DNA from 2 places in the Pseudoalteromonas sp. McH1-42 genome. Region 2 is predicted to be linked to the other one. Evidence: riboswitches for the same ligand, from Rfam matches in the RefSeq annotation. Region 2 holds a riboswitch; the other holds the start of a gene.
The links. Region 2 has a riboswitch for cobalamin ahead of MHN31_RS10140 (TonB-dependent receptor). Riboswitches for the same ligand answer to the same signal wherever they lie in the genome.

Region 1: another riboswitch for cobalamin. It lies ahead of MHN31_RS09600 (ABC transporter ATP-binding protein); the one in region 2 lies ahead of MHN31_RS10140 (TonB-dependent receptor).

Annotation. Positions count from the first base shown of each region.
Region 1 is NZ_JAKRFU010000009.1:131,699-136,117, reverse strand. Features, by position in the region: gene cobT (nicotinate-nucleotide--dimethylbenzimidazole phosphoribosyltransferase) at 1-977, opposite strand, end outside; gene MHN31_RS09605 (iron ABC transporter permease) at 994-1,986, opposite strand; gene MHN31_RS09600 (ABC transporter ATP-binding protein) at 1,983-2,780, opposite strand; cobalamin riboswitch at 2,862-2,981, opposite strand; gene MHN31_RS09595 (histidine phosphatase family protein) at 3,011-3,610, opposite strand; gene nqrM ((Na+)-NQR maturation NqrM) at 3,689-3,901, opposite strand; gene MHN31_RS09585 (FAD:protein FMN transferase) at 4,011-4,419, opposite strand, start outside.
Region 2 is NZ_JAKRFU010000010.1:72,215-76,633, reverse strand. Features, by position in the region: gene MHN31_RS10155 (2-dehydropantoate 2-reductase) at 1-212, opposite strand, end outside; gene MHN31_RS10150 (VanZ family protein) at 205-558, opposite strand; gene MHN31_RS10145 (YajQ family cyclic di-GMP-binding protein) at 728-1,210, shown strand; cobalamin riboswitch at 1,312-1,499, shown strand; gene MHN31_RS10140 (TonB-dependent receptor) at 1,537-3,408, shown strand; gene msrA (peptide-methionine (S)-S-oxide reductase MsrA) at 3,467-4,000, opposite strand; gene MHN31_RS10130 (efflux RND transporter permease subunit) at 4,000-4,419, opposite strand, start outside.

The DNA.
Region 1 (4,419 bases), on a different contig from region 2:
AATGCCATCGCCGCACCGGATCCCTCACCCAGGCGCATGTTCAGATCCAACAATGGCTCGGCATTTAGCTCATTCAGCATGCGCCGGTGTCCCTGCTCACCTGAGCAATGGGCAAACACCATATAATCCTGACTGGCAGGTTCAATGCGACACGCCAGCATAGCCGCGGCTGTTGCAATAAAGCCGTCAACCAGAATGACCTTTTGTGCACGGGCAATTTCCAGCATAGCACCAACCATTTGACAGATCTCAAACCCGCCCAGGCGACGCAACACCTCTCGTGGATCATGAAGGGCGTCACCATGTAACAGCAGAGCCTGATCAATCAGTTGTTGTTTTTTCTCCACCACTTCTGCACTAACGCCGGTGCCACGCCCAACCGTTTCAGCGCCAGTCAACCCACTCAGAGCCGAGAAAATGGCCGCAGCGGCCGTGGTGTTGCCGATCCCCATTTCGCCCAGCGCAAATGCGTTTGACCCCGAGTCCAGTGCCGCCTGTACAGCTTCCTGACCGTACAATAAGCCTTGATCAAGCTGTGCTTTGCTCAGAGCGGGCTCAATATGTAATGGCCGGGTAATCTGGCCAAGGCGCTGTGATACAACACCCAACTCCGGAGCTGGCGGTATCAAAATACCACAGTCAATCACACTCAGTTGCCAGCCAAGCTGAGTACACAAGACATTAATGGCTGCGCCACCCGTGGCAAAATTGGCTACCATCTGACCGGTCACCTCGCTGGGTGCAATGGAAACACCTTCGGCAGCAATGCCATGATCGCCGGCAAATATCAACATCTGCGGCCGCACGATGGCGGGTTTTTCGGCTTCAAGTTGGGCGCGACTCATGCCCTGACTCAAAATGCTCACTAGCTGATGTGCCAATGTCTCAAGCTTACCCAGCGCGCCCTGAGGTTTGGTCTTCATATCTATGGTGTGCTGAATATAAGCGTCATGCTGGCGATTGAGTGGTGGGATCATAAAGTCTCCTGTTAGGTCAGATGCTGGCAGCGCGCTTTTTGGCGATTAGCAGCGATAAGAAAAACACACTGCCGATGGCGGAGGTGATCACCCCAATCGGAAGCTCCTGATTGTCTATCAGGGTACGGGCCAGCACATCAACCCACAGCATCATGAGCCCACCTGATAAAGCGGTTGCCAACATACCCAGTGTACGAACCTGCGAAATAAAAAAGCGCACAATATGGGGGATCATCAAGCCAACAAACCCAACTCCACCGCAGGCAGCGACAATCACGGCGGTCAGCATAGATGCCAGGAGCAACATGCCCAGTCGTAGCTTGTGTACATTCACACCTAAGGTTACTGCGCTCTCATCACCAACTAACAACGCATTCAGGCTTCGGCGCATCAGTAACATCACTGTACAGCCTATCGACACGACCAGAGCGGGTAACCACAGCCATTGCCAGTCTGCACGGCTGAAACTGCCCAGACTCCAGAATATAATGGCACTTATGGCCTGCGGGTCGCTCCAATAGAGCAGTAAGCTGGTAAAGGCAGAAAATAAAAAGGTCAGCGCGACACCTGACAACAACATGTTCTCGACCAGTGCTGTGCCTTTGTGAAACGCAATGAGCAACAACAGGCTCATGGCCACTGCGCTGCCAGCAAACGCCGCACCGGATAAGGCCAGTGCGCTTTGTACACCAAATAATGCAACCAACAACACCACACCAAATGACGCCCCGGAGGAAATGCCAAATAAATACGGATCGGCGAGCGGGTTGCGGGTCACGGTTTGCAAAATAAGCCCGGCAATGGCCAGCCCGGCCCCCGCAAAAAAAGCCAGCAAGGTACGTGGTAATCGCAGTTCAACCACAATCTTTTGATTCAGCACACTGTTGTCATAACTGCTTAAAGCCTGCCAGACCTCACTCCAGCTAAGTGACACCGCCCCGACAGACAGTGCAGTGAGCATGCTGGCCAAACAGGCACAGAGCAACCCGGGTATAAGCAAGGCCTTCATTGTTGATACCCATAGTGATAACGAATGTGTGGCACACCCGACGCATTGCGATCTGGCCCGGGGACTGTCTCAACGTCAGCACAGACGCCAAAAACATCACTCAGTAAGCCCGGCGTTATCACCTCTAACGGGGTTCCCTGAGCAAGCAAGTGACCTTGCTCCAGTACCAGCAACTCATCGCTGAGTGCCGCTGCAAGATTGAGATCATGAAATGAAGCAATCACGGTCACCCCCATGGCCTTAGCCAGCTCCATGATCTGGATCTGATACTTCACATCCAGATGACTGGTGGGCTCATCCATGATCAGCAGTTCAGGCTGCTGTACCATGGCTCTGGCGATCATCGCCCGTTGCTTTTCGCCGCCCGACAGAGCATCAAATTGCTGTTGTGCTTTGTGGCTCAGGCCGACCCGCTCAAGGGCTTCCAGGATCAGTTGCTTATCCCTTGTATTAACAGCTGAAAACAGCGTTTTATGCGGCGTCACGCCCATGGCAACTACCTCGAACAGCGCCAGGTTGAACTGGCTGGGGATCTCCTGCAATACCACCGCCACCTGGCGCGCATAGGCACGGCGAGGATAATCGGATAAAGGTTTGCCGGCATAGCGTATCTCCCCCTCGCTGGGATGCCAGTAGCGATAAAGGCAACGTAATAAACTGGACTTTCCTGCCCCATTCGGCCCAATCAGACCAATAAACTGGCCACGTTGAATGGCAAAATTAAGTGCTGTCAGAATAGGTTTGTCACCCAATGTCAGATTCAGGTTATGCACGGAGATTTGTGGTGAAGTCATACCGCCTCAAATGCAGGCAGCAGCGCAGAGCCAGCCATTCGCGTTGTCACGACTGACGTTCTGAACTGACTTAAGTGCGCCCGCTTAAGTGTAGGTATTGGCCTTGGTATCTGGCTTCAGACTCTCAGTCTATTACAGTTGCGGGGACAGCTGAGGATTTACACCTCATTCCCAATGACTGCCAATACAATACGATGCTAAATTTAGGCCTTATTATGAAGTCCAGACGTCTAAAACACAACTTTCGGCCAGGCTTGACCGGTCTCATCAAAGAAGACCGAGACTTTAACCATTTTGGCGTATCCGATCTCTGCACGAGACAAGTGACCATCAAACTCAACAGGTAAGCCCAGCCAGATGGCCAGTAATTGCTTAATAACGCCCGCATGAGTGACAATCGCCACAGGCTCACATGAGGGGCTTGCGGTGAACTGCTGCCACCAATCATATAAACGTAGATGGAATGCCGACATGGACTCCCCATTTGGCGGGGTGTGCTGCCAGGGGCTTTGCCAAAAGTCGCCGATGCCAGGTGCGCGTGCTGACTGCCAGAGCACGTCGTAGCGTTCACCATCCCAGTCACCAAATTGCATTTCACTGAGTCGAGGCTCTATCTGCAGTGGCAAACCGGTGGTTTCACAAAACGTACGAGCGACCGCCTGGCATCGCTGCAATGGAGAGGCAATCACCTGTGCAATCCCATCACACGCCTCGAGTTGGGCATGCACTTGTTCATTGCCCGACGCGCTTGCAGACATATCAGTACTTCCGAGCAAACGGCCGGTTTCCCGGGGTTCGCCGTGGCGAATAAAATACAGGGTTCGTTGCATTAAGCTAGGGCACTGTTATTCGGGGTCCGAAACGTAAAAACGCAAGCCAGGGCTTGCGTTTTCGATGATGTCAGTGGATTAGAGAATTTGATTTTCTTTCCACATTTGCTCTTTTGCGAGACGCTTCTTACGTTTGTCGCACGGGTCATCACAATCACAGATCTTGTCGATACCCATAGAGCCCAGACCGCCACAACTGCTGGCCATTGATTTCTTTTGTACTATGACCCCGACTGCCATCGCAACGGCGATCAATAACAACAACCCAAAGGTAAGTAAAAATAGTGACATTTCAGGCCTCTTTTGCATATCCATCCGCTATCGCGGACTGGTGACGGTTAATTGTGCTCATTATATAACTAAACGCACCTAAGTTAAAACGTTCGCGATGCAGATCTCATTATAAATAAGGTATGAACGCACTGCTGGGGTAAACCTCCAGGCCTTCATCACTTTTGCTGATCAAATAGACTGGCAGGTTATGTAACTCCGCGTATGCTCTCGCCCGTTCAGTCCCCATCACAGTTAGGGCCGTAGCGAGGCCATCGGCGGTCATCGCAGATGGGTGCAATACAGTTACAGACACCAGGTCGTGTTTAACAGGCTTACCCGTGCCCGGGTCAATCAGATGGGTGAAGGTCTCGCCATCCATTTCATAGAAAATACGATAGTCGCCTGAAGTTGCAACACTGTTCTTACCTGGCTCAATCACTTTATGGATTTGTCGTTGCCCAACCGGTGCATCCGGTTTTTCAATGGCAATACGCCAGGGCTCATCATCAGGTTTAGTGCCCGACAATCTCAGCTCA
Region 2 (4,419 bases):
GGGATAATACATAGTGAAACAGGCTGTTGTTGTTGCGCCAGGGCTTGCCAGGTCACGCACTTTACGGCCAGCTGTTTGCGCTGTAGATGCGTTTGGAAAAATACCGCCTCAGTAGGTGTTCGGGTGATCAGGGTAACCTGATGGGTGTTTGCCAGTTTTTCGGCAAGTAACAAGCCTATCGCTCCTTTGCCGACTATAAACAACTCAGACATATGATTTGCCTGTTTTGCGGCAGTAGATCCAATAGACGGCAAAGTAGCTGATGGCGCCCGCAAGATCGGCCATAAAGTCTCCCCAGGAAGCTTGACGATAGGGGAGTGAGTCCTGCATCCACTCAATGCCAGCACCGTAAAGCGTTAGCAGTACCAGATGAAACCAGATCTTAAAGCGAAATGCATGGTGAGAGAAAAACGCCAGTATGAAAAATACCCCAAAGTGGGCGACTTTGTCGGCGTGTTCAAATCTAACAATTTGATTGGTCTGGATCTCTTTGGCAAACAAAAAAGTGCAAACGGCTAAAGAGAGTAATAACAGGCATTGATAAAGTCGACGCGCCACAAATACTTCCAAATCATTAGGGGTGAAAAATCCAGTATATCATTGAAATCTGAAAATGGGATGAAGCTACGCAATTCCGTTCCGAATTATAAAACGCGTGTTCAGAGGGTGGTCGCGCCGTGGCCTTTGGGTTGCTATAATCCGGAAAAACATTATCCAGGAGCTAGATATGCCTTCTTTTGACATTGTGTCTGAAATTGATATGACTGAGGCGAGAAACACTGTTGATAACGCCGATCGTGAACTGAGCACGCGTTTTGATTTTCGTGGTGTAGAAGCCTCATTTGAGCTGAACGATGAAGTGATCACGCTGAAAAGTGAGTCAGAACAACAAGTGATGCAATTATTCGATATGTTGGTAGGGAAAGCGGCAAAGCGTGGCTTGGACGTGGCTAGTTTTGAGCTTAAAAATGTCGAAAAGTCGGGTAAGTACGTGTCACGTAAAGTGATGCTGAAGCAAGGTATCGACAAAGATATGGCAAAGAAAGTGGTTAAGGCCATCAAAGACTCGAAGATCAAAGTGCAAGCTTCAATTCAGGGCGAAACAGTGCGCGTGACTGGTAAAAAGCGTGATGATTTGCAAGAAACCATGCAATTGATCCGCGGCGCAGAGCTTGGTCAGCCTTTCCAGTTTAAAAACTTTCGGGATTAATCACGTAAGTTGAACCTTTCTTGTGTTTGGCATGCTAAAGATCAATAAATATTTTTTAGCATGCTAGACGTCCGTTGCTTTTTATTCCCAGATCTTCGACAATAGCGCCAATTTTTCAGGGTGTCAGATCAGGAGCCTGGAGCCTCTTAAAGATCTGAATAATCGGGAAGCTGGTGCATGCCACAGGAACAGGCATTAGTCCGGCGCTGCCCCCGCAACGGTGAGCTTATCGCAACTAAGAGGTTGTGGTAAGTAAGTCCGGAAACCGGCCCTGAAGCATACTCAATAGTTGTAATTCACGCGGTGGGCGTGGATCAGGGGAACCCATGTTTAAAAAATCTACTTTAACCACAGCCATGCTGGCTGTGCTGCCTTTCTCAGTGTTGTCTGCGCAAGACATTGAACATATCACGATTACAGCGAACAAATTTGAACAAGCCAGTGTGGACACATTGACCTCTGTAGCGGTTGTTGAGCGTGCTGAAATTGAGCGTGCTAATGTGCGTGATGTACCTACTTTGCTTAACAATTTAGCTGGTATTGATGTGGTGCGCAGTGGCGGTTATGGCCAGAAGGCCAGCGTCTTTGTACGTGGTGCCGCGACTAAATATACCTTAGTGTTGGTGGACGGTGTACGGATCAGTGATGCCAATTCGGGCGACGTGTCTTTTACGAATATTCCGGTAAACAGCATTGAGCGCATTGAAGTACTTAAGGGCGCACGCGCGGCCATTTATGGCTCTGACGCGGTTGCCGGGGTGATTAACATCATTACCCGTGAACAGAAAGGTCATCAACTGGCACTGACTTCGGGCAGTCGCAACTATGGCGGTGCTCAGTTGGCTGGCCAATTTGAGGCAGATAAGCTGACAGTGAATTATCACTTTGGTTATGAGAGCACAGATGGTTATGACGTGACAGCCAAAGATCCCGCAGCACCGCGAACTAAAGAGCATGACAGTGATGCCTATGACAACACCAATATGGGCATTAAACTGGGCTACGACCTGGCGCAGTACGGCCAACTTGCGCTCTATGCACAACACAGTGAGGGAGAAGCGGATTACGACTCATCATTTGGCAATGACGCGTACAAGTTTGATAATTACACCACTAAGCTGGCGTGGCAGAAGCAATCGGATGTCTTGATCCAGGAAGCCTCTATCAGTCTGGCCCAGGAAGAAAATACCCAGTTCCTGTCGGTTGTACCAGATGGCACCCCCCCCCCACCCAATGACGTTTACAGCACCAAGCGGGATGAAATTGAGTATCGCGCTCGCTACAAACTGACACCAGCTGTTCAGCTAATGGGCGGTGTGAGTCGCCTCAATGAGGACCTGTCTTCTTCCAGCGCACAATTCTCGATTGCTGAGCGTGATAATACCGCTGTGTTTGCTGCTGCTTTTTACGATGACAAGCGCTGGTTGCTGAATGCTGTCGTGCGCAGTGATGACTATGAACATCACGGACGTGCGAACACGTATACGGCTGATGTTGGCTTCAGAGCATCCGACATCGTTACCTTTAGGGTCAATCATGGCACCGCATTTCGTGCCCCCAGTCTGACCAATGCGTTTGTCAAAGACAGCCCCTGGTATCTGCCTAATATCGACATTAAGCCGGAAGAAGGTACCTACAATGAGTTAGGGGTGACGGTGGATACGGCCTCGGTGCGCTATGATGTGGCCATCTTCGATAACCGCATTGATAACCTGATCAGCAATGAGTTTGACGCGCAAACAAACAAGTATATTCCTGCTAATGTGGGCCGTGCGCACATGAAAGGGATTGAGTTAAGTGCACAGTTTTCGGCGCTGGGCCTGGAGCATGCAGCCAATCTGACTTTGCTGGATGCCAGAGACAAAGAAAAGCGTGAAGACTTGCCTCGTCGCCCGGGCAAAGCATTTAACTATGTTCTGTCTAAGCAGTGGGATAAACTGGATGTGAGACTGGCGATGCAATACCGTGATAAACGTCCGTCGATCAGCTACTTTGATACCGATCTGCCGTCTTACACTGTCTTTAATCTCAGTGCCAATTACCAGTTGCTTGAACCCGTTGCATTGACAATGAGACTGGAAAACCTGACTGATAAGGAATACTTCACCTCTGTTGCCAGCAAAACGGCCGACGGTACCTTGTTACCTTATGAACCGCCGGGCAGACAGATCTATGTGGGTACCCGGATCACCTTCTAATATATAGGGGGCATAAAAAAGGAGGCTTAGCCTCCTTTTTTGATCTGAAGCGCTGAACTCATGAGTTGAGATGCTCAGCAAACTTCTCCGCGAATGCGGCTAGTTTGGGCGCTATCATCACACTACAGTAACCCTGGTTAGGGTTATTGGTGTAGTAGTCCTGATGATACTGTTCAGCCGGGTAAAAATGCGTATGGGCCGTCACTTCGGTCACTATCGGTGCATTCAGGGTGGGGGTTAACTGTTCGATATGGTGCTGAGTTAACGCCCGTTGCTCTTCTGAGTGATAAAACACCACGCTGCGATACTGAGTGCCAATGTCATTGCCCTGACGATTCAGTTGGGTTGGATCATGGAGCGCAAAGAACATGGCTAATAAAGCTGAGAAATCGATCTGCTGAGGATCAAAGCTGATCTGTACCACTTCGGCATGACCGCTTTGACCGGTGCAGATCTGCTCGTAGCTGGGGTCGTCCGTGTGGCCGCCAGCATAACCTGAGGCCACGTGCGTGACGCCTTTGACTCTGCGAAAGGCGGCATCGATACACCAAAAACAACCTCCACCAAAGGTGGCAATACACTGATTCATCATTAAATCTCCCGTTCCTGTTGTGTATGAGGGTGGGCATCATGTTGTTCAAGCAACTTGTCGCTGGTGGCCTGTGGTGACTGAGTGCGGCGTGCGAGCATGCTGTATGCACAAGGGATCACAAACAGTGTTAAAATGGTTGCAACACTGACCCCGGCAAACACCACCACCCCGATCACCATACGGCTTTCAGAGCCCGGACCCGACGCCAGCACCAGTGGGATGGCGCTCATTACCGTTGTCAGTGAGGTCATAATAATGGGCCTGAGTCGCTGTACAGCAGCATCTATAATGGCCTGTTCGAATGCAACCCCTTTGTCTCTGAGCTGGTTGGCGAACTCTACGATCAGGATACCATTTTTAGCACTGAGGCCAATCAGCATGACAATCCCTATCTGGCTGTAAATATTCAGCGAGCTGTC